DNA from 4 places in the Saccharopolyspora taberi genome. Region 2 is predicted to be linked to each of the others. Evidence: riboswitches for the same ligand, from Rfam matches in the RefSeq annotation. Region 2 holds a riboswitch; each other region holds the start of a gene.
What was found. Region 2 has a riboswitch for cobalamin ahead of ABD691_RS32575 (ribonucleoside-diphosphate reductase subunit alpha). Riboswitches for the same ligand answer to the same signal wherever they lie in the genome.
Positions count from the first base shown of each region.

Region 1: linked by a shared signal. The riboswitch ahead of ABD691_RS06270 (magnesium chelatase ATPase subunit I) and the one ahead of ABD691_RS32575 (ribonucleoside-diphosphate reductase subunit alpha) in region 2 are both predicted to bind cobalamin.
Region 3: linked by a shared signal. The riboswitch ahead of metE (5-methyltetrahydropteroyltriglutamate--homocysteine S-methyltransferase) and the one ahead of ABD691_RS32575 (ribonucleoside-diphosphate reductase subunit alpha) in region 2 are both predicted to bind cobalamin.
Region 4: linked by a shared signal. The riboswitch ahead of cobN (cobaltochelatase subunit CobN) and the one ahead of ABD691_RS32575 (ribonucleoside-diphosphate reductase subunit alpha) in region 2 are both predicted to bind cobalamin.

Region 1 is NZ_BAAAUX010000005.1:341,300-348,672, reverse strand. Features, by position in the region: partial or broken gene ABD691_RS06270 (magnesium chelatase ATPase subunit I) at 1-1,160, opposite strand, end outside; cobalamin riboswitch at 1,198-1,382, opposite strand; gene ABD691_RS06265 (GNAT family N-acetyltransferase) at 1,421-1,888, opposite strand; gene ABD691_RS06260 (S1 family peptidase) at 1,962-2,735, opposite strand; gene ABD691_RS06255 (LysE family translocator) at 3,061-3,690, shown strand; partial or broken gene ABD691_RS06250 (MFS transporter) at 3,811-4,818, opposite strand; gene ABD691_RS06245 (LysR family transcriptional regulator) at 4,945-5,856, shown strand; gene ABD691_RS06240 (S1 family peptidase) at 5,904-6,704, opposite strand; gene ABD691_RS06235 (D-isomer specific 2-hydroxyacid dehydrogenase family protein) at 6,969-7,373, opposite strand, start outside.
Region 2 is NZ_BAAAUX010000043.1:2,966-10,338, reverse strand. Features, by position in the region: gene ABD691_RS32585 (serine/threonine-protein kinase) at 1-1,356, opposite strand, end outside; gene ABD691_RS32580 (glycoside hydrolase family 3 protein) at 1,429-3,837, opposite strand; cobalamin riboswitch at 3,950-4,148, shown strand; gene ABD691_RS32575 (ribonucleoside-diphosphate reductase subunit alpha) at 4,277-6,685, shown strand; gene ABD691_RS32570 (ribonucleotide-diphosphate reductase subunit beta) at 6,741-7,373, shown strand, end outside.
Region 3 is NZ_BAAAUX010000019.1:21,726-29,098, reverse strand. Features, by position in the region: gene ABD691_RS21900 (FAD-binding dehydrogenase) at 1-1,041, opposite strand, end outside; gene ABD691_RS21895 (PucR family transcriptional regulator) at 1,209-2,429, shown strand; gene metE (5-methyltetrahydropteroyltriglutamate--homocysteine S-methyltransferase) at 2,527-4,815, opposite strand; cobalamin riboswitch at 4,958-5,203, opposite strand; gene ABD691_RS21885 (MFS transporter) at 5,332-6,636, opposite strand; gene ABD691_RS21880 (LysR family transcriptional regulator) at 6,749-7,373, shown strand, end outside.
Region 4 is NZ_BAAAUX010000044.1:4,988-12,360, reverse strand. Features, by position in the region: gene ABD691_RS32845 (cell division protein SepF) at 1-39, shown strand, start outside; gene cobN (cobaltochelatase subunit CobN) at 142-3,735, opposite strand; cobalamin riboswitch at 3,825-3,946, opposite strand; gene cobG (precorrin-3B synthase) at 4,080-5,255, shown strand; gene ABD691_RS32830 (precorrin-8X methylmutase) at 5,483-6,109, shown strand; gene cobJ (precorrin-3B C(17)-methyltransferase) at 6,106-7,373, shown strand, end outside.

The DNA of each region.
Region 1 (7,373 bases), on a different contig from region 2:
CCCGCGCCGCCGCCGGGTCCGTCCTCCGGGCCGTCCGGCCCGTCGTCGTCCGGCCCCCTCCCGGCTCCGCCGGGCCCCTCATCGCCGTCCGGCTCCTCGCCGGCCTCGCCGCCGCCGTCCGGCTCCTCGTCACCGCCGTCGGCGTGCTCCGCCGCCTCCGACAACGCCTGCTGGAGCTGCTCCTCCTCCACGCCCGGCTCGTCGAACGGGTCACGGCGCCGCCGGTGCGGCAGCGCCAGCCGCGCCGCCGCCTCCACGTCGGCCTCGGCAACTTCGTCGGCGCCGCGCCACGCGGCGTGCGCGACCGCGGTCCGGGCCACCACGAGGTCCGCGCGCATGCCGTCGACCTCGAACGCGGCGCACAGCGCGGAGATCCGGCGCAGCTCGGAGTCGGGCAGCGCGACCGCCTCCACCCGCTCGCGGGCAGCGACGATCCGCTCGGCGAGCGCGGCGTCCTCGGCTTCCCACTTCCGCGCGAAACCGGCGGGGTCCGCCTCGAACGCGAGCCTGCGCCGGACGACCTCGGTCCGGGTGTCGACGTCGCGCGATGCCGCGACGTGCACGGTGAGGCCGAACCGGTCGAGCAGCTGCGGGCGCAGCTCGCCCTCCTCCGGGTTCATGGTTCCCACCAGCAGGAACGACGCCGCGTGCGACACCGAGACGCCCTCGCGCTCGACGTGCGCGCGCCCCATCGCCGAGGCGTCCAGCAGCAGGTCGACCAGGTGGTCGTGCAGCAGGTTCACCTCGTCGACGTAGAGCACCCCGCGGTGCGCCGCCGCGAGCAGGCCGGGCTGGTAGGCGCGGACCCCGTCGGCCAGCGCCCGCTCCAGGTCCAGCGACCCGACCAGGCGGTCCTCGGTCGCGCCCACCGGCAGCTCGACGAGCTGCGCGGGCCGCAGCAGCGGGCGCTCGCCGTCATGCGGACCGTCGGGGCACCGCGGGTCGGCATCGAGCGGGGCGCAGCCGAACCGGCAGTCCGGCACGACCTCCAGCTCGGGCAGCAACGCCGCCAGCGCGCGCACGATCGTCGATTTCGCGGTGCCCTTCTCGCCCCGCACCAGCACCCCGCCGATGCGCGGGTGCACCGCGTTGAGCAGCAGCGCCAGCCGCAGGTCATCGTGGCCGACCACGGCGGAGAACGGATAGCGCGCAGCTGTCATGCCAGCAGTTCCTTCCTCGGGTCTCGGACGCCCCGGGTGGTGGGAACAAGAGGCGGCAGTGTCCTGACTCCCGGCTCGCCGCGGTCCCTCCGGCCTTCCCAGGTCACCCCGGTGGCTCGCGGGGGAGGTCCGCTCCCCGGTCACAGTGGCGCCGACCGTGCCGGACTCGCACCGGCTTCCTGACGCACCTCTTGCTTGTGGACCACCGTGCATCGTCGCAGACGACGATCACGGGTGGCGGCGCGCAGTAACGAGGGACACTACTTGGCGGCGGCGGGATCGCGGCGCATGTCGACGTGCGGGATGCCGTCCTCCAGGTACTCCTCGCCGGTCTCGGCGAATCCGAAGGAGCGGTAGAAGTCCAGCGCGTAGGTCTGCGCGGAGAGCACCGAAGGCGCGCGGCCGATCTCGGCCACCGCGGCGCGCATCAGCTTGCGCGCGAGCCCGAGGCCGCGGGCGGCCCGGGCGGTGCAGACCCGGCCGATCCGCAGGGTGCCGTCCGGATCCTCCAGCAGCCGCAGGTAGCCGAGCACGTAACCGTCGGCGGAGTCGATCCAGAAGTGCCTGGTGGAATCCTCCAGATCACGACCGTCGAGTTCGGGGTAGGCGCACGCCTGCTCGACCACGAACACGTCGACCCGCAACCGCAGCATCCGGTAGAAGTCTTCGGCGTCGAGATCCGCGGTGTAGGCGCGGTGCACGGAGGTCGCGAGAGGTTGGAGGGTCACCCTTACCTGGATATCACACACCGGTGGTGACCACGGAATTCCCGCAGGCCCGGAGTTGCCGACGCCACGTCGGTCAGGCCCCGGCGATCTCCCCGGCGAACCCGGACAGCCGGGTGTAGACCCCGGGCGCGTCCGGCCGCCCGCAGCCGGTGCCGAACGACACCACCCCGGTCAGCCTGCCGTCGACCACGAACGGCCCGCCGGAGTCGCCGGTGCAGGCGTCCCGGCCGCCCTCGGGGGCTCCGGCGCAGAACATCGACTTCGCGTCGAAGTCGCCGTAGGCGCGCCCGCAGTCCTCGTCGGTGTTCACCGGGACCTCGACCGACTGGAGCACCTGCGACCGCTCCCCGGACTCCGCGGTCTGGCCCCAGCCGTAGACCCGGCCGACCGTTCCCGGCTGGTACCGCGCGGCGTCGTCCGGCGCGACCAGCTCGACCGGCTGCTGCTGCACGGGCGCGCGCAGCGTGAGCACCGCGACGTCGTGGCCGCGCGCGAAGCCGCGGTACTGCGGGTGCACCCACGCCCGCTCGACCTCGCTGACCGTGCCCTCCTGGGTCCTCAGATCCACCCGGCCGGTGACCGCGCGCAGCTCCCGCGGCGACCGCCGCGCCCCGGTGATCGGGTCGACCGCGCAGTGCGCGGCGGTGACCACCTTGACCGGGCTGATCAGCGCTCCGCCGCAGAACTGGTTGCCCGCGTCGTCGGTCAGCGCCACGATCCACGGGGCGTCGGCCGGGGTCGTGGCCGATCCGCCGAGCACGCGCGGCTCGGGCGCGTCCGCCGCGGCCACCGGGTGCGCGCCTGCCAGCGCGGTCACCGCGCCCGCCACCAGAAGCGCCCGCTGCATTCCGTGCTCCACGTCCAGCCTCCACATCTCCCGGGCCATGCCAACGGCACACCGTAGCGACCTGATCACCGGAACATCAGGAGGCACAACTCACAGGCGAGCGGGAAAATATTTCGTTAAGATGGATTGCGGCGGGAAAATTTGCGGCTCACCGCTGAGTCGCACCGTCGCTCATCCGCCCCGGAACCATTCGGTCCCGACGCCCCACGGCCTCGGGACCGCTGGCCTGCGCCCAGCGCCTGCCGAGATACGCCCGATCAAGTGACACCCGGCCGTGCCGCGCCGGTCGACGCCGCACGCCCCGAGCAGGAAGGACCGCACGCTCATGGACCTGACCCCGATGCCCGCCTTCCTGCTCGCCAGCGCGATCGTGATCCTCACGCCCGGCGTCGACGCGTTCCTCCTGCTGCGCACCTCCCTGCGCTCGGGGGTGCGCCCGGGGCTGCTCACGCTCGCCGGGATCCACAGCGCGAGCATCGTCCAGGTCGCGGCCGTGATCTCCGGCCTCGGCGCGCTGATCACCCGGCAGCCCGCGGTGCTGTCGGTGCTGAAGTGGATCGGCGCGGCGTACCTGGTCTACCTCGCCGCGACGATCCTGCGCGGGCTGTGGCTGACCAGGAAGGAGTCCGCGGCGGGCGGGCTGGCCGCGACCGGGCCCGCCGATACCGCCAACCCCTTCGTCCGGGGCTTCCTGAGCAACATCACCAACCCGAAGATGCTGCTGTTCAGCCTGGCCTTCCTGCCGCAGTTCGTGGGGTCAGCGGCCGACCCCGCCGTGCAGCTGATCGGGCTCGCGGTCGTCTTCCTGGTGCTGGCCGCCGGGTGGGAGCTGACCATCGTGCTCGCCGCCGCGCGCATCGCCGACCGGCTGCGGCACCCGAGGTTCGCCAAGTCGCTGGACATGATCAGCGCGGCGGCGTTCCTGACGATCTCCGTCGGCCTGGTCGCGAGCTGACCGGCCCGCGACCAGGGCGCAGGTGAGCAGCGCGAGCGCCGCGGTCACCGCCAGGATCACCGGCGGCGACGCGATCCCGGTCAGCAGCGCGAACGCGAACGGCGCGCAGAAGCCCACGTAGGCCAGCACCCAGAACACGGCGGTCAGCCAGGCCAGCCGCGAGGGCGGCGCGATCCGGCCGACCTCGGTGAGGCAGTAGGTCACGAGCATCCCGTACCCGCCGCCGAGCAGGAGGTCGGCCGCCAGCGCGGTCACCGGTGCGGATCCCAGGACGGCCGGGACCGCCAGGGCCAGGCCCGCGGCCACCGTCAGCAGGCCCGCGACAGCGGGCGCGGTGGCGCGGCGCGCGGCGAGCCTGCGGGCGAGCGGCTGCGTCAGCAGCCCGCTGCCCGGCGTCACGGCGGTGGCGATTCCGGCGTAGATCGTTTCGAAACCGGTCAGCCCGCCGTCGACCAGGCCGGGCAGCACGCCGAAACCGACGGACGGCGCCAGGAACACCCACGGCGCGACCGGGACGACCAGCCACCGGAACCGCGGGTCCCGGATCCCGCTGGCGCGCGGCGCGGACGCGACGGGGACCGGCCTGGTCTCCGGGACGCTCGCGGCGAGCGCGAACGCACCCGCGCACAGCACGAGGTGCGGGATGTAAGCGGTGACCATCGGATGCGGCAGCCACTGCGCGATGGCCGCCGAGACCAGACCGCTCGCGCTGAACCCCGCCGAGAGCAGCAGTCCCGCGCGCCGCGCGCCGCTTCCCAGGTCGGCCGAGAGCTCCTTGACCCACGCGCTCCCGGCCGCCAGCGCCGCGCCCGTGCTCAGCCCGGTCAGCAGCCGTCCCGCGAACAGCCACGGCGTGCCGGCCGGGCCGAGCATGAGCGCGGCGGTGCCGACCGCGCTGATCCCGATCGCCCCGAACGCGACGGGCCTGCGGCCCAGCCGGTCCGCGACCGGGCCGCCCAGCAGGAGCCCGGGCAGCAGCCCGGCGACGTAGACGGCGAACAGGCTGGTGACGGTCGTCGGCGACAGGCCGAGGTGGATGCCGTAGGCGGTGAGCAGCGAGGAGAACTGGTTCGCGCCCCAGCCCGCGGCGGTCAGCAGGAAGGCCGCGCGGAACCAAGAACTTTTCATGTCCGCCAGTCCACGGCAGCGCCGGACGCGGACGCACCCCTCGTTCGGAAAACGTGAACGCTGCTCCCTTCGTGGGTGTGCGGCCTTACACCGGCCGAGGTGCCCTCGCGAATTACGCTTGAGCGCATGGATCTGCGGCGGTTGGCCTCCTTCCTCGCCGTGGCCGAGGAGAAGCACTTCGGCCGGGCCGCCGCGCGGCTTTACCTGTCCCGCGCCGCGGTGACCGGCCACGTCCAGCAGCTCGAACGGCAGCTCGGGAGCACCCTGCTGACCCGCGCGCCGGTGGAGCTGACGCCAGCGGGCGAACGGCTGGTCAAGCACGCGAGGGTGCTGATCGACACGGCCAACGCGGCCGCCGCGGACCTGGCCGACCTGCGGGTCGACGACCGGCCCTTCCGGGTCGGGATCATGGGCCACGGCTCGGCGGAGCTGACCCCGGCGTCGATGCGCGCGCTGCGGCGCGCCCGGCCGGACCTGCGGATCGCGGTGGTCACCCTCGACTTCAGCGAGGGCGAGTCGGCGCTGCTGGAGGACCGGGTGGACGTCGCGTTCGTCCGGCCCGCCCCGGTCGACGAGCGGATCACGGTCGACGTGCTGACCACCGAGCAGCGGGTCGTCGTCGTCCCCGACTCCTGGCCGGTGGCCGAGGCGCCCGGTGTCCGGCTGGCCGACATCCTCGACCTGCCGTTCCTGAGCATGCCCGAGCACACCCCGCGCTCGTTCACCGACTACCTCTACTTCGCCGCGGCGCGCGGCGGCGAGGCGCCGAGGCGGATCCCGGACACCGCCCTCACCCCGCACGACGTGCTCACCAGCGCCGCGCTCGGTCGCGGCGCGGGGTCCAGCCTCGCGTCCTTCACCCGCTACTACCCCTGGCCGGGCACGGCGTTCGTGCCGGTGGTCGACGCCCCCTGGGACCAGAGCGTGCTGGCCACCCGCACCGGCGACCGCAGACCCGAGGTGCGGCTGATGCGCAGCGTCGCGACCAAGCTGTCCCGCGAGCTCGGGCCCGAGCTGGGGTTGGTCCCCCGGACATGACGGGGCCGGGGCGCCCGCACGCCCCGGCCCCGTCGAACGCCTGGTGGTCAGCCGCCCAGCTGCGCCTGGATGTCGTCGTGGAAGGTCGCGACCCTGGTGTAGACACCGGGGTTGCCCGGCCGCGCACAGCCGTTGCCCCACGAGACGATCCCGATCAGCTTGTCGCCCGCGACGAGCGGTCCGCCGGAGTCGCCCTGGCAGGCGTCCACGCCGCCGTTGGGCACCCCGGCGCAGGTCATCGTGTCCGGCTTGTACTGCTCGCCGTACGGCGTGGAGCAGTCCTGGTCGGCCAGCACCTGGACGTCCGCCTTGAGCAGTTCGTTGGACTGCTGGCCGTTCTCCGCGGTCCGCCCCCAGCCGAGCACCGTGCTCGGGGTGCCCGGTTCGTAGAGCCCGGAGTCGGACTTCGACGCCACCGGCAGCGGTTCGCCGGCCACCTGCTGGTCGAGCGTCAGGACCGCGACGTCCGATCCGCCGCTCGCGCTCTGGTAGTTCGGGTGCACCCAGATGTTGGTCACCTTGGCCGCGGTGCCGTCGGTGCCGTCGAGCTTCTGCCGCCCCGCCACGACCTGGACCGCGTCGTTGCTCTCGCCGTGCACGCAGTGCGCGGCGGTCACGACCTTGTCCGGCGCGGCCAGCGTGCCGCCGCAGCGCTGGCTGCCCTGCGCATCGGTCAGGAAGACCACCCACGGGTGGTCGGCGATGCTCGCCGGCTGCCCGCCGACGATCTTCGAGGTCACCGTGTCGGTCTCCACCCCGGCCGCCATCGGGCTCAACAGGGCCGACGACAGCACCGCCGCCCCGGCCACCCCCAGAAACGGCCAGCTCCGACGCAACGTCCGTGCCATCTCGCTGCTCTCCTCCCCCCGGAGCCCTCCGGCCCGGTCCTCGGCGACCGGTCCCGCCTCCGGCTCGACAAAGTGTCCACGAGAGAGAGCGGCCCAGCCCGATTTCGATTCAGCCGGACCCCGGGTTACCACTCGAACAGGTGACACACACCGGCAAAGATCACTCGCGCGAGCTACAAAATCCACTGTGGACTATCGCGGGTTCCGTTGCCGGCAACGGTTTTCCCGGCGTTTCCCGGCGGATCACGAACACCGGGAACGGAATCAGTAGCCCGCCGCCGGATCCACCTCGCCCAGCAACGGTTCTCCCGCGAGGTAGCGCCGCGTGTTCTCCTCCACCCGGCGCGCCAAAGCGGGGATGAGCAGGGACTTCGGGTTGGCGGTGTGCGGCGAGACGAGCGCGCGGGGCTCGCTGAACAGCGGGTGCCCGGCGGGCAGCGGCTCCGGGTCCGTGACGTCCAGCGCGGCGCCCCCGAGCCGGCCCGCCGCCAGCGCATCGACCAGCGCGTCGGTGTCGACCAGCGACCCGCGCGCGACGTTGACCAGCCACGCGTCCGGCTTCATCAGCGCCAGCGCCCCGGCGTCGACCAGCTTCGCCGTCGCGGCGGTGGCCGGTGCCGCGACGACGACGAAGTCGGACCCGGTCAGCAGCTCGCGCACGCCCTCGGC
Region 2 (7,373 bases):
GTTGTCCGCCGGGCTCACGTGGTCGAGCCTGCGCACGAACGAGTCACCGGCCACCGAAGCCCGCTTCGCGCACGCCTCCGCCTTGCCGCCGTAGGGGCCGTAGTAGACCGAGTAGATCTCCGCGCCGTTGAGGTGCGTGCGCAGCGATTCGCAGCCGGTCGACGGCGAATGCTGGTAGCTGGTCCCGGGGTGCTTTTCGAGGTGCTGCTGCACCTGCTGCGTGTAGCTGCCGGGCGTCACCGCCGAACCGACCATCACGATGTACCCGCCGTCGCAGGCGGGTTTGCTGATCGGCACCGAAAGCCCGAGGTCGCCGGGCAGCCGCGGCTGCTTCGGCTGGTTCGTCGGCTGAGCGTTCGGCGTCCCGGTCGTCGTCGGCGGCGGGTACATCGCGAACGCCGCACCGCCCGCGACGGCCGCGACCGCCGCCACCCCGATGCCGACGTGCCACCACCGGACGCGGCTCTTCGGACGTGCGGGCTCGTGCCGGGTCGGCACCACCGGGGGTGCCTGCATCGTCGCGGGCATCTGCACCGACACCGGCGCGGTCACCGCCTGCCGGACCGCCCGCGCGAACTCCCCCGCGCTGGCGAAGCGCTGGTTGGGGTCCTTGGCCATGCCGATCTCCACCAGCCGGTCGAAGACCGGCGGCAGCGCCGGGTTGTGCTCGCTCGGGCGCGGCGGCTCCTTGTTGATGTGCGAGAACATCAGCGCTTCCGCGGTGTTCCCGCCGAACGGCTTGGCTCCGGTCAGGCACTGGAAGAACACGCACGCCAGCGAGTACACGTCGGCGCGGTGGTCGATCTGCCCGGTCCCGAACCGCTCCGGCGCCATGTAGTCGAGGGTGCCGATCGCGATGCCGGTGGTGGTCAGGTTGGTGTTGGTCCTGGCCCAGTGGGCGATGCCGAAGTCGACGAGGTAGGCGAATCCGCCGCGGCCGATGATGATGTTGGACGGTTTGACGTCCCGGTGCACCATGCCTTCCTCGTGCGCGGCGTCGAGCGCCTGCGCGACCTGGTGGATCACGTCGGCGGCCTCGGCGGGCGGCATCGGGCCGCGCTCGGCGAGCAGCCTGCTCACGTCCTGGCCCTCGATGAGGCGCATGTCCAGGTAGAGCCTGCCGTCGATCTCGCCGTAGGAGTGGATCGGGATGACGTGCGGTTCGCTGAGCCGGGCCGCCGCGTGGGCCTCCCGCTTGAACCGCTCGCGGAACTCGGGGTCGGACGCCGTGCGGTCCCCGAGCACCTTCAGCGCGACGATCCGGTCGTGGCGGGTGTCGTAGGCGCGCAGCACCTCGCCCATCCCGCCGCGGGCGATCAGCCCTTCCACTCGATACGGACCGAACTGCGAGACCACGGTGTCGGACTCCCCTTCGGATCGCTGGCGCGCACTCGACCGGTCATCATTCTATTGGTTGAAGCCGACAGCCTAATGGTTGACGACGACCGTTAGCCGGATGTCACCGGTGGACCTGCCCGCCAGCAGCCTGCACTCCCCCTCCGGGAGCCGGACCCCGACGACCGCCTCCGCCTCCTGCCCGGCTTCCGCCTCCACCACCGCGAATCCCGCCAGCCACGGCGGGCGCCCTTCGGTCGCGACGTAGACCTGCACGACCTCGCGCCCGGCGCGGTCCCCGGTGTTGCGGACGGTCACGCGCAGCGCTCCCCCGTCCTCGACGGCGTCGACGTACTCCCAGGTCGTGTAGCCGAGCCCGTGTCCGAAGTAGAACCCGGGCCGGGTGTCCCGCGCCGCGTACGCCCGGTAACCGACCAGCGTTCCCTCGGTGTAGTGCAGTTTCCCGTCCATGGGCTGCACTCTCGGTAGCGGCACGGGCACATCGGCGAGCTCGGCGGGGAAGGTGGTCGGCAGCCGGCCGCCGGGCTCGGCCGCTCCGGTGAGCACGTCGGCGAGCGCGTCGCCGTACTCCTGGCCGCCGAACCACGTCCACAGCAGAGCCGACGCGTCCTGCGCCCACGGCATGAGAACCGGTGACCCCGCGTTGACCACGACCACCGTGCGCGGGTTGGCTTCCAGCACCGCGCGGACCAGTTCGTCCTGCGCCCCGGGCAGATCCAGCGTCGTGCGGTCGCGGCCCTCGGTCTCGGCCTCGTCGTTCGTCCCGACCACGACGACCGCGACGTCCGCCTCGCGCGCGGCTTCGAGCGCGGCCTCCAGCTCCGCCCGGTCGTCCCACCCGTCGGGATCGTGCCCGATGCCGAGCCCGACGATCGAGTCCAGCTCGCGCGGGGTGAACTCGACGGTGACGGGAACCGTCCCGTCCGGGCGGATGTCGCTGTCGACGAGCACGACGTGCACCCGTTTTTCCGGCGGTTGCAGCAGGTCGCCGAGCGGATCGTCACCCGCGGCGGCAGCGGTCACGTCACCCTCGAACACCGAGCGCCCGGCCACTTCGACGCGGAACTTCCCAGTGCCGTGCACACCGAAGGCGTGCTCCCCCGGCGACACCTTGAGGTTCCCGCGCAGGCGGAATCCCGCGGTGCCTTCCGGAAGACCGGATCCCCCCATCCACAGCAGGGTTTCCGTGCCGCGCACCTCGGAGTCGATCACCGAGCCGGAGGTGTCGAGGAACTCGACCCGCAACCCGGCGGGATCGCTGAGGAGTTCCGGCGGAATCGGGTCGAGCAGCCGCCGATGCCGGACGCCACGGCGGTAGACCACGTTCGACTCGCCGAAGGCGCGGCGGATTCCCGCCAATGGCGTGACCACGTGCGGCGGGCAGACGTGCGAAGAGCCCCCGCCCTGCACCGCGGGCAGAGCAGCGTTCTCCCCGATCACGGCCACCTTCCCCGGCTTCCCGCCGAGCGGAAGCAGCGGCGCGTCCCCGACCCGGACGTTGCGCAGCAGCACGAAACCCCGCGTGGCGATCCGGCGGATCACCGGACGCGCGGACTCCGGCGGGCCGTCGGAGTCCACTTCGGACTCCTCTTCGAAGGCGCCGGTGCGGACGGCCAACCGCAGCAGCCGCAACACCTTGTCGTCGAGCACGTCCTCGCCTACCCGGCCGCTGTCGACCGCTTCGGCGAGCTTCCCGCCGCTCCACGGGCTTTCCGGTCCCGGCATGGCGAGGTCCAGCCCGCCCAGCGCGGCGCCGTCGCAGTCCCGGGTGGCGAACCAGTCCGAGATGTTGACCCCGTCCCACGACCACTCGCCCTTGAGAATCCCGTTCACCAGAGCGGAGTTCTCCGTCATCGTGCGCCCGTTGACCGAGTTGTAGGCGGTCATGATCGCCCACGGAGACGCTTCGTCCACGATGCGCCGGAACGGCTCCAGGTACACCGCCCGCAGCGTCCGCTCATCGACGACCGCGTCGTAGGTCAGCCGCTCGGTTTCGCTGTCGTTGGCCACGAAGTGCTTCGGCGTGGCCGCCACCCCGCGCGACTGGATCCCGGCGACGACCGCTGCCCCCATCTCGCCGACCAGCAGCGGGTCTTCCGAGAAGTTCTCGAAATGCCGCCCGCCGAAAGGACTTCTGTGCAGGTTCACCGTCGGCGCGAGCACCACGTGCACCCCACGGCGGCGGGCTTCGTCCCCGAAGATCTCACCGACCGTCCGCGCGACGGAGACGTCGAAGGTCGCCGCCACTGCCGATGCGACGGGCACGAGCAACGACGTGTCCCGCTCGTCCCACGCCGGACCCCGGACCCCGTTCGGCCCGTCCGACAGGACCAGCGACCGCAGGCCGATCTCGGGCACCGGGTGCAGCGTCCAGAAGTCGGCGCCGGTGAGCAGCCGCGCCTTCTGCGCCGTGGTCAGCCGGCCCAGCAGCGACCGCAGCCACCGCTCGTCGGGCTCCGGTCGTCCCGCACCAGCTACCATCACCAGCCCCTTCCGTCGGGGACCACGGTGGGCCCGCCCCTCCCCGATGTCTATTCCAGCGCACCGACACGCCGATATCTAGACCGCTTCGCAGCCGCCGAACCCAACATGTAGTGTGTGCCCCGCCGATGGATCACTACGAGGTGAGGCAACAGGGAACCCGGTGCGAATCCGGGACTGCCCCGCAGCGGTGAACGGGAACGACCGTCGTGACCGGCTGGACCGGTACGGCACTGGGCGCGAGCGCCTGGGAAGCCACGACCAGTAGGTGGCCCGTGAGTCCGAAAACCTGCCATCGGTGCGCGCACGACCGTGCGCGCCGTCCGGGGCTTCGAGGGTGAGCCCGCGCGGACCGCAGGCGACCCGTGCCGTCGTCGTGATCCCGCGTGCCCTCCTGCGCCCCGGCCGAGACCGTTCGAGCCAGTGAGGAGACAGCGCAGTGACCGAAACGCTCACCGCACCCGCGCCGCACAACACACCCGACTGGGACCGGGTCGCCGCCGTGGTCCAGCAGGCGTGCGAGGGCTTGTCGGGAGTGTCGGCCGACGCTGTGCTCGACGAGATCCGCCGGACCAGCTACGACGGCATCACCGCGGACGAGCTGGAACTGGCCCAGATCATGGCCGCGCGCACCAAGGTCGAGGCGGAGCCGAACTACTCCCGGGTCACCGCCCGGCTGCTGCTGGACCGCCTCCGCCGCGAAGCCCTGAGCCACCTCGAGGGCGCGCCGCAGGACGCCGACCAGCAGCAGATGCGCACCCGGTACGCGAGCTACTTCCAGGACTACGTCGCCCACGGCGTCCGGCTCCAGCAGCTCGACCCCGAACTCGCCGCCTTCGACCTCGCCCGGCTCGGCGCCGCGCTGCTCCCCGAGCGCGACCTGGCCTTCGACTTCCTCGGTCTGCAGACGCTCTACGACCGCTACCTGCTGCATGACGACGGCACCCGCTACGAACTGCCGCAGGCGTTCTTCATGCGGGTGGCCATGGGTCTGGCGCTGCGCGAGGACGACCGCGAGGCCAGGGCCATCGAGTTCTACCGGCTGCTGTCGTCGTTCGACTTCATGTGCTCGACGCCGACGCTGTTCAACGCGGGAACCACCCGCCCGCAGCTGTCCTCCTGCTTCCTGACCACGGTGGACGACGACCTGCACGGCATCTTCCACTCGATCAGCAACAACGCGCTGCTGTCGAAGTACGCGGGCGGCCTCGGCAACGACTGGACCCCGGTGCGCGGCATCGGCGCGCACATCAAGGGCACCAACGGGCAGTCGCAGGGCGTGGTGCCGTTCCTGAAGATCGCCAACGACACCGCGGTCGCGGTCAACCAGGGCGGCAAGCGCAAGGGCGCGGTGTGCGCCTACCTGGAGACCTGGCACGTCGACATCGAGGAGTTCCTCGACCTGCGCAAGAACACCGGCGACGACCGCCGCCGCACCCACGACATGAACACCGCGAACTGGGTTCCGGACGAGTTCATGCGCCGGGTGGAAGCAGACGAGATGTGGACGCTGTTCTCCCCCGACGAGACCCCTGACCTGCACGATCTCTACGGCGCGGCGTTCGCCGAGCGGTACCGCGCCTACGAAGCCGCGGCCGAGCGCGGCGAGATCCGGATCCACAAGCAGGTCCGCGCGGTCGACCTGTGGCGACGCATGCTGACCATGCTGTTCGAGACCGGCCACCCGTGGATCACGTTCAAGGACCCGTGCAACGTGCGCTCCCCGCAGCAGCACGCCGGGGTCGTGCACTCGTCCAACCTGTGCACCGAGATCACGCTCAACACCAGCGTCGACGAGGTCGCGGTGTGCAACCTCGGGTCGATCAACCTCGCCCAGCACGTCACCGCCGACGGCATCGACCACCAGCGGCTGGAGCGGACCACCCGCACCGCGGTCCGGATGCTGGACAACGTCATCGACATCAACTTCTACACGGTCCCCGAAGCGCGCCGGTCCAACCTCCGGCACCGCCCGGTCGGACTCGGTCTCATGGGCTGCGCCGACGCCCTTTTCGCGCAGCGGATCCCGATGTCGTCGCAGGAAGCGGTGGACTTCGCCGACCGCAGCATGGAGGAGATCAGCTACTACGCGATCTCCGCGTCCGCCGAGCTGGCGGCCGAGCGCGGCAGCTACGAGAGCTTCGACGGGTCGCTGTGGAGCCGGGGAGTGCTGCCGATCGACTCGCTCCGGATGCTCGCGGAGACCAGGAACGGCGATGTGGAGCTGGACTTCGGCACCACCCTGGACTGGGACGCCGTGCGCGAACGCGCGCGCAAGGGCATGCGCAACTCGAACGTCATGGCCATCGCGCCGACGGCGACCATCGCCAACATCTGCGGTGTCGGCCAGTCCATCGAGCCGCTGTACCGGAACCTGTACGTGAAGTCGAACATGTCCGGCGACTTCACCGCCGTCAACCCGCATCTGGTCGCCGATCTCAAGGAAGCCGGCCTTTGGGACGAGGCGATGATCTCGGACCTGAAGTTCCACGACGGCAGCCTCGCGCCGATCGAACGGATCCCGGCACGGCTCAAGGAGCTCTACGCCACCGCCTTCGAGATCGAACCGCGGTGGCTGATCGAGGCGGCGGCCCGCAGGCAGAAGTGGATCGACCAGGCCCAGTCGCTGAACCTCTACGTCGCCGCGCCCAGCGGCCGCAAGCTGGACGCCCTCTACCGGGCGGCCTGGCGCAAGGGCCTCAAAACCACGTACTACCTGCGCTCCACCAGCGCGACGCACGTGGAGAAGAGCACCCTGCGCGGCACCGACGGCAAGCTCAACGCCGTGCCCACCGAAGCCGCGGCCTGCTCGGTCGACAACCCCGACGAGTGCGAAGCCTGCCAGTAATCCAGGAGCCGGCCAGTAATACTGCTCCATCGAAACGTTCAGGGGGATTTTCCTGATGAGTGCTGACCCGATGACCGCAGCCACCGGTCTGGGCGAGATCGACCGCGCCGGGGGCCGGGTCGACGTCACCGAGAAGGCGATGATCAACTCGCGGGCGGACGTCAACCAGCTGCTGCCGCTGAAGTACGGCTGGGCCTGGGACAAGTACCTCGCGGGCTGCAACAACCACTGGATGCCGACCGAGGTCTCGATGCAGGCCGACATCGCGCTGTGGAAGTCCCGCGACGGCCTCACCGACGACGAGCGCCTGATGCTCAAGCGCAACCTCGGGTTCTTCGCCACCGCGGAGTCGCTGGTGGCCAACAACATCGTGCTCGCGGTCTACCGGCACATCACCAACCCCGAGTGCCGGCAGTACCTGCTGCGCCAGGCGTTCGAGGAGGCCGTGCACACCCACACCTTCCAGTACATCTGCGAAAGCCTCGGCCTCGACGAGGGCGAGCTGTTCAACATGTACCGGGAGATCCCGTCGATCGCGGACAAGGACGCCTGGGCCCTGCGCTACACCCAGAACCTGGAGAATCCGGACTTCGCGACCGGCACCGCGGAGGCCGACCAGGCGTTCCTGCGCGACCTGGTCGCGTTCTACGTGATCTTCGAAGGGATGTGGTTCTACACCGGTTTCGCC
Region 3 (7,373 bases), on a different contig from region 2:
GCCGGGGCTCGGGAACCGGCGACCGCGCGCGTCGAACCAGAGCGAGGACGGCGCGGCGAGCACCCGGATGCCGTGCTCGGGCCAGATCGGGCTGTGGTTGGCCAGTCCCTCGGTGTAGTGCCACATCCGGTCGCGGTTGACCAGCCGGGCGCCGGCCCGCTCGCTGATCGCCAGCATCCGGCCGTCAACGTGCGCCGGAACTCCGGTCACCATGCGCTTGGGCGGTGCGCCCAGCCGGTCCGGCCAGTTCTGCCGGACGAGGTCCTGGTTGCCGCCGATACCACCGGAGGTCACGATCACGACCGGGGCGTGCAGCTCGAATTCTCCGATCCTGGTGCGGGAACTCGGCGTGCCGCGCGGTGCGTCGCTGGGCTCCAGGACACCGCCCCGAACACCGTCCACGGCGCCGTTGGTGACGGTGAGCTCGTCCACCTGGTGGCGGAACCGGAACGACACCAGGCCGCGCGCGGCGGCGTCGCGCACCTGCTTCTCGAACGGCTCCATGACGCCGGGACCGGTGCCGAGCGTGAGGTGGAAGCGGGGGACGGAGTTGCCCGGCCCGTCGGCGAGCCCGCCGCCCCGCTCGGCCCAGCCGACGATGGGCACCCACCGCACGCCCATCCCGTGCAGCCACTCCCGCTTCTCGGTCGCGGCGAACTCCAGGTAGGCGTCGGCCCAGCGGGCGGCCCAGTAGTCCTCGCCGAGCGGATCCTCGGTGCCGCGGTCGAAACCGGCGTTGCCGAACCAGTCCGCGCGGGCCAGTTCCAGCGAGTCGTGGATGCCCGCCAGCCGCTGCTCTTCGGAGTCGACGAAGAACAGCCCGCCGAGCGACCAGAACGCCTGCCCGCCGAGGCTCGCCTCGGGTTCCTGGTCCAGGAGAAGGACTTTCCGGCCAGCGGCGGCCAGCTCCGCGGTGGCCACCAGCCCGGCCAGCCCGCCGCCCACCACGATCGCGTCGGCGTCGGATGCGCGGCGCGGAGCGGCCGAGGCGCTCGCGGGCCAGGCGGCACTCGCCGCGACCGCACCTCCGGTGATGAGCATGGAGCGCCGGCTGATCCGGCCGTTCCCACGAGAGTTCACAAGCAGCTCCTGCGCCCGTTCGGTCTTGTCCGGCCGGTTACCCACGGGTAAACGGTCTGGCTACCATGCTGGACTCCGCGGGAGGGGAGTGGCGGTGGTGAATTGTCCAGTCTTGGGAGGTCGTCGTTGTGATCGAATCCAACGCGCCTGAGCTCCGCTGGCGCGGTGCGCCGCTGCACGAGGCCCTCGCCGCGGCCACGCCGGGGCTGGTGCCCGCCGTGCTTGCGGGTGTGATCGCCGAACTGCCCGCCTACGCCGAACTGCCGGACGAGGAGCTGCGCGGGGACATCACCCGGATCATCGAGCGGGGCATGGCGATGGTCGGGCGGATGCTGCGCAACGGCGGCGTCCCAGACCCGGAGTCGCTGAACGAGCTGCGCGAGGACATCCTGCACCGGGCAGAGGAAGGCGTACCGATCGAGGCGGTCCTCAATGCGCACAACGTCGGCGTCCGGGTGGCGTGGGAGCACTTCCAGGCGCAGGCCGGACCCGAGGACATGCGGGCGCTCGTCGGAATTGTGGGCCTGCTGCTCCGCTACCTGCGCGAGATCACCTCGGTGGCCTCGGCCGTGTACTTCCAGGAGCGGGACACCTTCCTGGCCGACGCGCACGCCGCGAAGCAGGCCCTGCTGTCGGCGCTGCTCGCCGGAGGCGACACGACCGACGCGGCGGACCGGCTGGGAATGCGGCTCGCCGGAAGCTACGCGGTGCTCGACGTGGAGATCGCGGCGCACCCGGACGAGTCCGCCCCGGGCACCAACGCGACCGTGGCCAGATGGCGCAAGCTCCGCCGGTTCCGCGCGGAGCTGGAACGCCGGTCACCGCAACCACTGCTGTCCCGGCTCAACGGCCACGGCGGCGTGGTCCTGCTGGCACGCGACGACACGCCCGACCCGGACCGCCACGTCCACGACATGGTCCTGGCCGCGGGCACGGCGGCGGGCGCCGACGTGACGGTGGGCGCGGTATCGGCATCGGTGCCCGCCATCCCCCAGGCCGCGCGGACCGCGCACGAACTCCGCAAGCTCGCGGTGGCCGCGCATCCACCGGGCATCTACACGCTCGACGAACTCGCCCTGGACTACCAGCTCACCCGCCCCGGCCCAGCCCGCGACGTGCTGGCGGGCAAACTTCGAGCGATCGAGGACGAGCCCGACCTGCTGGACACGCTGCGCACCCACCTCGGCACCGGCCTCAACCGCCGTCGCACCGCCAGCCTGCTGCACGTCCACCCGAACACTGTGGACTACCGGGTGCGCAAGATCGCCGAGCTCACCGGGCTCAACCCCGCCGACCCCACCGACGCAGCACACCTGCGGGCGGCACTTGTCGCTCGGACTCCGTACTGACGCCGCCGTCACGACGGAAGGGTGGCCATCGCGGTGTCCGCGGGCCGCGGGCGGTACCGGTGCTTCCAAGAAGGCGCCACCGCCCGCGGCCCAGCGATCAGCGCAGTGTCGGGCGCACTGCGGCGGTCGCGCTGATCATGTTCTTCAGCGCGGCGTTGACCTCGGTGTAGCCGCGGGTCTTCAGGCCGCAGTCGGGGTTGACCCACAGTCGTTGGGCCGGCACGGCTTCCAGTGCCGCGCGCAGGAGGGCCGTGACCTCTTCGGTCTCGGGCACGCGCGGCGAGTGGATGTCGTACACGCCCGGGCCGACGCCCTTGGCGAAGCCGACCGCGTTGAGGTCGGCCAGCACCTCCATGCGGGAGCGGGCCGCCTCGATGCTGGTGACGTCGGCTTCCAGGGCGACGATCGCGTTGATCACGTCGCCGAACTCCGAGTAGCACAGGTGGGTGTGGATCTGCGTGGAGTCGGCGACTCCGGAGGTGGCCAGGCGGAACGACTCCACCGCCCAGTCCAGGTACTCCTTGTGCTGGACCGACCGCAGCGGCAGCAGTTCGCGCAGGGCGGGCTCGTCGACCTGGACCACGCGGATGCCCGCAGCCTCCAGGTCGTGCACCTCGTCGCGGATGGCCAGGGCCACCTGCTTGGCGGTGTCGGCCAGCGGCTGGTCGTCGCGGACGAACGACCACGCCAGGATCGTCACCGGGCCGGTGAGCATGCCCTTGACCGGCTTCTCGGTCAGCTTCTGGGCGTAGGTGGCCCATTCGACGGTCATCGGCTTCGGGCGGGAGACGTCGCCGAACAGGATCGGCGGGCGCACGCAGCGTGAACCGTAGGACTGCACCCAGCCCTTGTGGGTGCTGACGAATCCCTCCAGCAGCTCCGAGAAGTACTGGACCATGTCGTTGCGCTCGGGCTCGCCGTGCACCAGCACGTCCAGGCCGAGGTCCTCCTGCAGTTTGATGACGCGCTGGATCTCGTCGCGCATGCGCTGCTTGTAGGCCGCGTCGTCGATGGTGCCGTTGCGCAGTTCCGCGCGGGCCTTGCGGACATCGGTCGTCTGTGGGAAGGAACCGATCGTCGTCGTCGGCAGCGGCGGAAGCCGCAGCGACTTCTCCTGCGCCTGCTGGCGAAGCGCGTAGTCGTTGCGGCGCGAGTGCTCGGGCCGCAGGGACTGGAGCCGGGCCCGGACCCGGTTGTTGCGGATGCGCTCCGCACCGGCCCGGTCGGCGACCGCGGCTGCTGCCTCGGCGAGGTCGTCGGCGACGGCGTCGCGACCCTCGCGCAGCGCGCGGCCCAGCACGACCACCTCGCGCACCTTCTGCGCCGCGAAGGCCAGCCAGGACTTCACCTGCGGGTCGATCTGCGCCTCCGCCTCGACGTCGTAGGGCACGTGCAGCAGCGAGCAGGACGTGCTGACCGCGAGCTCGCCGGCCAGGCCCAGCAGGGTCGCGCCGGTGGTCAGCGCCCGGTCCAGATTGGTGCGCCAGATGTTGCGCCCGTCGACGAGCCCGGCGACCAGCGTCTTGTCCCGCAGGCCGGACAGCGTGGACAACTTGTCCACTGTGGAGGTTCCGGCGACGAGGTCGACGCCGAGCGCCTCGACCGGCGCGGAGGCAAGCACCTCCAGCGCGTCGCCGAGATCGCCGAAGTAGCCGGTCACCAGCAGGTTCGGCCGCTCCTGGAGGTCACCCAGCTTGCGGTAGGCGGCGCGCAGCGCGTCCAGCTCGGCTTGCGTGCGGTCGGCGGCGAACGCGGGCTCGTCGAGCTGCACCCACTCCGCCCCGGCGCGCTTGAGCTCGCCGAGCAGTTCGGCGTAGGCGGCCAGGAGCTCGTCGAGCTTGTCCAGCGGCCGGAACGAGCCGGGAGCGCCTTCGGCGGACTTGGACAGCAGCAGGAACGTCAGCGGACCGACCAGCACCGGGCGCGTGGTGACGCCCAGCTCCGCGGCCTCCAGGTACTGCTCGACCGGCGTCCGGTCGCTCAGCGCGAACCGGGTGTCCGGGCCGATTTCCGGAACCAGGTAGTGGTAGTTGGTGTCGAACCACTTCGTCATCTCCAGCGGCGGGGTGGACTCCACACCGCGGGCCATCGCGAAGTAGGTGTCGAGCGGGTTCAGCCCCAGCTCGGTGTAGCGGGCGGGCACGGCTCCGAAGGTGACCGCGGTGTCGAGCACCTGGTCGTAGTAGGAGAACGTGTTGCCGGGCACCGAGTCCAGGCCCGCGTCCTTCAGCGAGCGCCAGGTGTCCACGCGGAGCTGACGGGCCACGTCGCGCAGCTCGGTCTCGCTGCTGCGGGAGGCCCAGTAGCTTTCCAGCGCGCGCTTGAGTTCCCGGTTCGGTCCGATCCGGGGGTAGCCGAGTACGGTCGATCCGATCTTGGTGGTCAAAACCCTCTCCTCGCGAGCTCGACAGCGGTGGCTCCGAGGTCGCGGCGGAGGCGCGCGGGTCGGCGGCGGGCGGCCCGTCGGGACGGCTCCGGCCGATGCATCCGCAAGGTCCTCCCTCGAGACCTCGGAACAGCGCGCACGGGTTGTGCGCGCACCGATGGCAGGTCTTCGGACTCGCGGGCGCCTCCCGGCCTGGCCGGACGTTCCTACTGGCCGTCGCTTCCCGGGCCGTGCGGCCCAGTGCTTGTCCCGGTCGTGCTGACCGGTGACGGCGGTCGTTCCCGCTCACCGCTGCGGGGCAGTCCCGGATTCCCACCGGGTTCCCTCTTGCCTCGCCCGCTCCCGGCCGAAGACCAGGGGCGGACGAACCACCAGCACCACCAAGGCTAGTGATCCGGGGTGGCTTGGCAAGGGCGTCCCGCTCCCGCCGCCTGTGCGGGCCCGAGCGGGACATCCGCTCTGAAGTCGGTATACGCATCTCTGCATGGCGGAATTGTGATGCCGGACACCGGCGGCTCACATGGTCAGGCGCAGCACGAAGGCGATGAGCCCGAGCAGGCCCGCGGCGGTGGTGGCGGCGCGGGCGACGGCCCACAGTTCCCACAGCCGGGTCCGGGCCGTGATGACGCTGTCCACCCACACCAGGACCAGCAGGACGGACAGCACGGCGCCCAGCACGCACACTCCGCTCCACCCGAAGTTCGAGTGCACCACGCCGGTCAGAGCCGAACCGATCGCACCACCGGCGAAGTAGCACGTCATGTACGCGGAGGTGATGCGGCCGCGCGCGTTCGGTCGCAGCGCGTAGATCAGCGACTGGTTGGTGATGTGCACGCCTTGATGTGCGAGGTCGAGGAGCACGATTCCGCCGAGCAACGCGGCCAGGCTGTGTTCGCCGAGCGCCAGCAGACCCCAGGAGCCGAGCAGGACCAGCCCGCTGACGACCGTGGTCAGCTTCGTCCGTCCGCGGTCGGCCAGGCGACCGGCCAGCTGGGCGGCGATCGCGCCCGCCACACCGACCAGTCCGAACGTTCCGATCTCGGCGTCCGACAAGCCGTAACCCGGACCGGACAGCAGGAAAGCCAGGGATGTCCACAGAACGCTGAAGCAGGCGAAGGCCAACAGGCCGATCGCCGCGCGCGCCCGCAGCACGGGTTCGTCGGCCAGCAGTCGGGCGGTGGAGGCGAGCAGCCGTCCATAAGGCAGTCCGGCGTTTCCGCGGTACTGGGGGAGCGCCCGGTGCATCGCGACGGTCAGGGCGATCATGACCACTGCGGCGGCCCAGTACACAGTGCGCCAGCCGCCGATCGTGGCGATCGCTCCGGAGGCGGTGCGGGCGAGCAGCATGCCCATCACCAGGCCGCTCATCACCGTCCCCACGACCTGGCCGCGCCGGTGGGGAGCGGCCAGGTCCGCGGCGAACGGCAGCAGGACCTGCGCGGTGACCGACAGCAGGCCGGTGATCGCGGTGCCCGCCAGCAGCAGCCCGGCGTCGGGCGCGCTCGCGGTCAGGGCCAGGGAGAACGCGGTGGCCAGGGTCAGCCCGCACACCAGGCGGCGTCGTTCGACCAGGTCGCCCAGCGGCAGGACGAGGACCAGGCCGAGGGCGTAGCCGACCTGCGCGCCGGTGACCACCAGCGAGGCCGACCCGGACGACAGGTGCAGCTCGCGGGCGATGGTGTCGAGCAGGGGCTGCGCGTAGTAGTTGCTCGCCACGCACAGCCCGACGGCCACCGACATCAGCAGGAACGTGCCGCGTCCCGGGCCGTCGGCGCGATGATCGGCCGCACTCTTCGGCGCTACCGGTTGAGAGGAAGCCACGTTTTCCTTCCGAGGCGTGTTCGCGGGCTGTTGTTGTTCATGGTTTCGGCTCTGGGTACATGAGTCCAACAGATGCTTGTCATGCGAGTCATCGCGAAACACGATGGCCTTCGTGGAACTCCGCCAGATCACCTACGCCGTCGCGGTCGCCGAGACCGGAAGCTTCACCCGCGCCGCGCACCGCTGCTTCGTCGTGCAGTCCGCGCTCAGCCACCAGATCGCGCGGTTGGAGGAGGAGCTGGGGGCGCGCCTGTTCGAGCGCGGCAGCCGAGGGGTCCAGGTCACCGCGGCAGGCGAGGCGTTCCTCGGGCCGGCGCGCGACGCCCTTGCCGCGATCGAGCGGGCTCGCGGTGAGGTCGCCGCCGAGGGCAGCCAGGTGCGTGGCCGGCTGAGCATCGGCACGATCACCCCGCTCGTCGCGGTGGACCTGCCCGAACTGCTCGCCGTCTACCGGGAGCGGTATCCGGCGGTGCAGGTCACGCTGCGCGCCCGGCTGGTCCGGGACCTGCTGCACGAGGTCCGCGAGCACGCCTGCGACATCGCTTTCGTCGACACGGCCAGCCTTTCGCGCGGGCTGACCGGGCGGGTCCTGGCGCACGAGGACCTGGCCGCGATCGTTCCTCGCGGGCATCCGCTGGCAGGGGAGGCGCGGACCACTCCGTCACGGCTCGCGGAGGAGGACATGGTCGACATGCCGCCGGGCTCGGGCATCCGCAAGCACAACGACGCCGCGTTCG
Region 4 (7,373 bases), on a different contig from region 2:
AAAGTCTTCCTGCTGCGCCCCGCCGGCGTTTTGCATTAGGGGTTGTTTTGCTCTTTGAAGCGGCGCAGCCGGTTGGCCCACCTACGCCGCTCGCACCGCCACCCGCGCCGCTGAGCAAGGTGAGTCTGTGGACCAATCCTCTCACCGGTCCTCCAGATCCCCCTCGGTCTCCAGGTAGACCTCCTGCAACGCCTGAAGCGTCTCCGGGTTCGGCTCCGCCCACATCTTCCGGTTCGCGGCCTCCAGCAGCCGCTCGGTGATGCCGTGCAGCGCCCACGGGTTGGACTCGTCGAGGAACTTCCGGTTCTCCTCGTCCAGCACGTAGGTCTCGGCGAGCTTCTCGTACATCCAGTCGCCGACCACGCCCGTCGTCGCGTCGTAGCCGAACAGGTAGTCCACGGTCGCCGCCAGCTCGAAGGCGCCCTTGTACCCGTGCCGCCGCATCGCCGACAGCCAGCGCGGGTTGACCACGCGGGCGCGGAACACCCGGGAGGTCTCCTCGGTCAGCGACCGGGTGCGGATCGAGTCCGGCCGGGTGCTGTCGCCGATGTAGGCCGCCGGGGCCCTGCCGGTCAGCGCCCGGACCGTGGCGATCATGCCGCCGTGGTACTGGAAGTAGTCGTCGGAGTCGGCGATGTCGTGCTCGCGGGTGTCGGTGTTCTTGGCCGCCACCGAGATCCGCTTGTACGCGGTCTCCATGTCCCCGCGCGCCGGGGCACCGTCGAGGTCGCGGCCGTAGGCGAAGCCGCCCCACACCGCGTAGACCTCGGCCAGGTCGCGGTCGTCGCGCCAGTTGCGGCTGTCGATCAGCGGCAGCAGCCCGGCACCGTAGGCGCCCGGCTTCGAGCCGAAGATCCGCATGGTGGCGCGGCGCCGGTCGCCGTGCGAAGCGGTGTCGGCCCGGACGTGGGCGCGGACGAAGTTCTGCTCGTCCGGCTCGTCGAGCTCGGCCACCAGCCGCACCGCGTCGTCGAGCAGCGCGACCACGTGCGGGAAGGCGTCCCGGAAGAACCCGCTGATGCGGACCGTGACGTCGATGCGCGGCCTGCCCAGCTCGTCGAGCGGGATCACCTCCAGGCCGTTGACCCGCCGCGACGCCTCGTCCCAGGTCGGCCGCACGCCCAGCAGCGCCAGCACCTCGGCGATGTCGTCACCCGAGGTCCGCATGGCGCTGGTGCCCCACACCGACAGCCCGACCGAGCGCGGCCAGTCGCCGGTGTCGGCGCGGTAGCGCTCCAGCAGCGAATCGGCGATCGCGTGCCCGGTCTCCCAGGCCAGCCTGCTGGGCACCGCCTTCGGGTCGACCGAGTAGAAGTTGCGGCCGGTCGGCAGCACGTTGATCAGGCCGCGCAGCGGCGAACCGCTCGGCCCCGCCGGGACGTAACCGCCTTCGAGCGCGCGCAGCGTCGCCGTCATCTCGTCGGTCGTCGCCTCCAGCCTCGGCACGACCTCCGCCGCCGCGAACTCCAGCACGCGCACCACCGCGCCCTCGGAGCTGCCCAGCACCTCGGCGCACACGTCGGCCGCTGCCGCGGCCTCCCAGTCGCGCGCCTCCATGCCCTCGACCAGCGCCTGCGCGCGGGTCTCGACCTCGTCGACCCGGCCGCGCTCCGCGCTGCCGTCCTCGGCGAGCCCGAGCGCTTCGCGCAGACCGGGCAGCGCCGCGCTCCGCCCGCCCCACATCTGCCGCGCCCGCAGCATCGCCAGGACCAGGTTGACCCGGGCTTCGCCCGAAGGCGCCTCGCCCAGCACGTGCAGGCCGTCGCGGATCTGGGCGTCCTTGACCTCGCACAGCCAGCCGTCGACGTGCAGCAGCATGTCGTCGAACTCGGCGTCGTGCGGCCGTTCGTCCAGCCCGAGGTCGTGGTCGAGCTTGGCGGCCTGCATCAGCGTCCAGATCTGGCTGCGGATCGCGGGCAGCTTGGCCGGGTCCATCGCGGAGATGTTGGCGTGCTCGTCGAGCAGCTGCTCCAGCCGCGCGATGTCGCCGTAGCTCTCGGCCCGCGCCATCGGCGGCACCAGGTGGTCGACCAGGGTGGCGTGCACCCGCCGCTTGGCCTGGGTGCCCTCGCCGGGGTCGTTGACCAGGAACGGGTAGATCAGCGGGAGGTCGCCGAGCGCGGCGTCCGGGGAGCAGGACGCCGACAGGCCCGCGGTCTTGCCGGGCAGCCACTCCAGGTTGCCGTGCTTGCCCAGGTGGACCATGGCGTGCGCGCCGAACTCGTCGATCAGCCAGCGGTAGGCGGCCAGGTAGTGGTGGCTCGGCGGCAGGTCCGGGTCGTGGTAGATCGCGATCGGGTTCTCGCCGAAGCCGCGCGGCGGCTGCACCATGATCGCGATGTTGCCCGCGCGCAGGGCGGCCAGCACGATCTCGCCGTCGGGGTCCTGCGACCGGTCGACGAACAGCTCGCCCGGCGGCGGGCCCCAGTGCTGCTCGATCTCGGCGCGCAGGTCCGCGGGCAGCTGCCGGTACCACTCGGTGTAGCGCCTGGCCGGGATGCGGACGGGGTTCCCGGAGATCTGCTCCTCGCTGAGCCAGTCCGGGTCCTGGCCGCCCGCCGCGATCAGCGCGTGGATCAGCGCGTCGCCGTCCTGCGCGGCCACGCCGGGCAGCTCGTCCTCGGCGCCGACGTCGTAGCCGCGCTCCCGCAGCTCGCGCAGCAGGCGCACCGCGCTGGCCGGGGTGTCCAGGCCGACGGCGTTGCCGATCCGGGAGTGCTTGGTCGGGTACGCCGAGAGCATCAGCGCGATCCGCTTGTCCGCCGCCGGGACGTGCCGCAGCCGCGCGTGGTTGACCGCGATCCCGGCGACCCGCGCCGCCCGCTCGGGGTCGGCGACGTAGACCGGCAGGCCCTCGGCGTCGTTCTCCTTGAACGAGAACGGAACCGTGATCAGCCTGCCGTCGAACTCCGGCACCGCGACCTGGGTGGCCATGTCCAGCGGGGACAGGCCCTCGTCGTTGTCCTCCCACGCCTCGCGGGAGCTGGTCAGGCAGAGTCCTTGCAGGATCGGGATGTCCAGCTCGGCGAGCGCGCCGACGTCCCAGGCCTCGTCGTCGCCGCCCGCCTGCGCGGTCGCGGGCTTGGTGCCGCCCGCGGCGAGCACGGTGACGACCAGCGCGTCCGCGCGGCGCAGCTGCTCCAGCAGCTCCGGCTCGGGCGTGCGCAGGGAGGCGCAGAAGATCGGCAGCGCCTGGCCCCCGGCGTTCTCGATCGCCTCGCACAGCGCGTGCGCGAACGCGGTGTTGCCCGCCATGTGGTGCGCCCGGTAGTAGAGCACCGCGACCGTCGGGCCCTCGGCGGCCTGCGGCGTCCGGTCCAGCAGGCCCCAGGTGGGGGTCTCGATCGGCGGGGCGAAGCCGTGGCCGGTGAGCAGGATCGTGTCCGAGAGGAACTTGTGCAGTTCGGCGAGGTTGTCCGGGCCGCCCTGGGCGAGGTAGGCGTGCGCCTCGGCGCAGACACCGCCGGGCACCGTCGAGCACTCCATCAGCTCCGCGTCGGGCGCCTGCTCACCGCCGAGGACCACGACCGGGCGCGGACCGGCCAGCAGCGCGTCCAGGCCCTCCTCCCAGGCCCGGCGACCGCCGAGCAGCCGGACGACCACGAGGTCGGTGCCCTCCAGCAGCGGCGGCAGGTCGTCCACGCCGAGGCGGGCGGGGTTGCCGAGCCGGTAGCCCGCGCCGCTGGCCCGCGCGCTGAGCAGATCGGTGTCCGAAGTGGACAGGAGCAGGATCATGCGACTCGCTCCGTTCGGGACGTGCGGGTACGCGGCATGACGGCACCTTCCTCGGGGTCCTCGCCCCGGGTCTCGGGTTGCGGCGACCGGAGTCTCCTGGCTCCCGGATCAACGCTCGCTCCGTCTTCCCGCCCGGCTGGGCAGTGACCTGGGTGGAGTCCGCTCCCCGGTGACAGTGGCGGGACCGCGCCGGACTCGCACCGGCTTCCTCCGCTGTCGCCGCGTTCAACGCTGTGACCACTCTCCGCAACGGGACGATCTTCCGTCAAGTTCGCGGGCGCATGACGCACGTCGCAGCGGCTTGGTTTGCGTCCGCAACAATCCCGGGCCGTAGTATCTGCCGGGTGTCCAGAACCGAACGCGACGCCTGCCCCGGTGCCCTGCGGGTGCACGCCGCCGCCGACGGCGGCCTGGCCCGCGTCCGGGTGCCGGGCGGTGCGCTGACCCCGGAGCAGTTCCGCGCGCTGGGATCGGCCGCCGCGGAGCTAGCGGACGGCACGCTCGAACTGACTTCACGGGCGAACTTCCAGGTCAGGGGCCTGGCGGCGGGTGCGGAACACGAGCTGGCCGAGCGGCTGTCGCAAGCCGGCCTGCTGCCTTCGGTGACCCACGAACGGGTCCGCAACATCATCGCCTCGCCGTACGGGAACGGGCTGCTGGACGCCCGCGCGGTGGCGGGCGAGATCGACCGGATCCTGTGCGCGACACCCCGGCTGGCCGAGCTGTCCGGGCGGTTCCTGTTCGCCGTCGACGACGGCAGCGCCGACGTCATCGCGCTGCGCCCGGACGTCGGGTTGTTCGCGCTGGAGCCGGACGTCGTCGCGCTGGTGCTGGCCGGGCGCGACTCCTGTGCGCGATCGACGCCGGACGCGGCGGCCGGGCTGGCGATCGCGGCGGCGGAGGCGTTCCTCGACCTGCGCGCGGGCCAGGAGTGGCGGATGTCCGAGCTCGCCGACGCCGGCCGGGTCGCCGCCCGGCTCGGGCCGACCGGCGAACCGGTCGAGGTGCCCGCGACACCGCCCGCCACGCACGCGCAGGTCGGCGCGGTCTTCGAGCGCGACGGCCGGGTCACCGCGGCGGTCGGCGCCCCGCTGGGGCGGTTGTCGCGGCGGCAGGTGGATATCATCACCGCCGCGTCCGAGGCCGCCGGTGGCCTCCGCCCGACCCCGTGGCGGACCCTGGTGCTGCCGGGTCTGCCGGTGGCCGCCGCCGCCCGATGGCTGTCCGAGCTGGACGCGAACGGCCTGGTCGTGGACCCGTCCGCAGCCGCGGCGGGGGTGACCGCCTGCACCGGCAGGCCCGGCTGCGCCAAGGCGCTGGCCGACGTCCGCGCCGACGCGCGGCGCGTCCCGGCCGGGGACCTGCCGGTGCACTGGTCGGGCTGCGCGCGCCGGTGCGGCAGGCCGCAGGGCCGGGTCGTGGAGGTGCTGGCCACCGAGGCCGGCTACGAGGTCGACGGCGAGTTCCGCACGTCCGACGAGGTACCCGCCGCGCTGGGCGCGGCACGGAGGAAACGGTGAACGAGAGCAAGGACGGTCGACCCGTCGGGTCCGGCGGGGAAGGTCGATCTGTTGAATCCGGCGGGGACGTTCGGCCCGTCGGGTCCGGCGAGGACGCTCGGCCCGTCGGGTCCGGCAAGGACGGGCGACCCGTCGAACCCGGCGGGGAAGGTCGACCCGTCGAATCCGGCAAGGACGGGCGACCCGTTGAACCCGGCGAGCACGGTCGAACCGCCGGGTCCAGCGCGGTGCCCGACTACATCCGGGAAGGGGCGGAGATCTACCGCCGCTCCTTCGCGACCATCCGCGCCGAGGCGGACCTGAGCGGGCTGCCGCCGGAGGTCGCCGGGGTCGCGGTGCGGATGATCCACGCCTGCGGGATGGTCGATCTCGTCGACGACCTGGCCTACTCCGAACGCGCGGTGCTCGACGCCCGGGCCGCGCTGCGCGCGGGCGCGCCGGTGTTCTGCGACGCGGCGATGGTGGCCGCCGGGGTCACCCGCCGCAGGCTGCCCGCCGACAACGACGTGATCTGCACGCTCGCCGAGCCGCGGGTCCCGGAGCTGGCCCGGGAGCTGGGCACCACCCGCAGCGCGGCGGCGCTGGAGCTGTGGCGGGACCGGCTGGCCGGTTCGGTGGTGGCGATCGGCAACGCGCCGACCGCGCTGTTCCGGCTGCTGGAGATGATCGAGGAGGGCGCCGGGCGGCCGGCCGCGGTGCTGGGCCTGCCGGTCGGGTTCGTCGGCGCGGTCGAGTCGAAGGAGGCACTGGCCACCCACCCGAGCGGGCTGGAGCACCTGGTGGTGCACGGCCGCCGGGGCGGCAGCGCCATGGCGGTGGCCGCCATCAACGCGATCGCGAGCGAGGAAGAGTGAGCACGGGAACCCTGTACGGGGTCGGGCTGGGGCCCGGCGATCCGGAGCTGGTGACGGTCAAGGCGGCCCGGCTGATCGAGCGGGCCGAGGTGGTCGCCTACCACAGCGCCCGGCACGGCCGCAGCGTCGCGCGGTCGATCGCCGAGCCGTACCTGCGGCCGGAGCAGATCGAGGAGGCGCTGGTCTACCCGGTCACCACGGAGGGCACCGATCACCCGGGCGGCTACCAGGGCGCGATCGACGAGTTCTACGCCGAGGCCGCCGAGCGGCTGGCCGCGCACCTGGACGCCGGGCGCGATGTCGTCGTCCTCGCCGCGGGCGACCCGCTGTTCTACGGCTCCTACATGCACATGCACAAGCGGCTGTCCGGCCGGTACCCCGCAGAGGTCGTGCCGGGCGTGACCTCGATCAGCGGCGCCTCGGCCGCGCTGGGCAGGCCGCTGGCCGAGCGCGACGAGGTGTTCACGGTGCTGCCCGGCACGCTGGAACCCTCGGACCTGGCCGAACGCCTGTCCGGAACCGACGCGGCGGCGGTGATGAAGCTGGGGCGCACCTTCGACGGGGTGCGGGAGGCGTTCGAGAAGGCGGGACGGCTCGACGAGGCGTGGTACGTGGAGCGGGCGAGCACCGGGCGGCAGCGCTGCGCGCCGCTGGCCGAGGTCGACCCGGACTCGGTGCCCTACTTCTCGCTCGCGCTGCTGCCGAGCCCGGTCAACGCCGACGCTCCGGTCCCGGACGTCCCGCGGCGGGAGCCGGGGCGGGGCGAGGTCGTCGTGGTCGGGCTGGGTCCGGCGGGCCGGGAGTGGACCACGCCGGAGGTGCAGGCCGCCCTCGCCGAGGCCGACGAGCTCGTCGGGTACACGACCTACCTGGCGCGCGTCCCGGACAACCCGCGCCAGCGCAAGCACGCCTCGGACAACCGGGTCGAGGCCGAGCGCGCCGAGTTCGCGCTGGAGCTGGCGCGGCGCGGGTCGAAGGTCGCGGTGGTCTCCTCCGGCGATCCCGGGGTGTTCGCGATGGCCAGCGCGGTGCTGGAGGTCGCGGCCGAGGCCGGGGACGTGCCGGTGCGGGTGCTGCCCGGTCTCACCGCCGCGCAGGCGGTGGCCAGCCGGGTCGGCGCGCCGCTGGGGCACGACTTCTGCGTGCTGTCGCTGTCGGACCGGCTAAAGCCGTGGGACGTGATCGAGAGCAGGCTGCGCGCGGCGGCGCGGGCCGACCTGGTCATGGCGATCTACAACCCGGCCTCGCGCAGCCGGACCTGGCA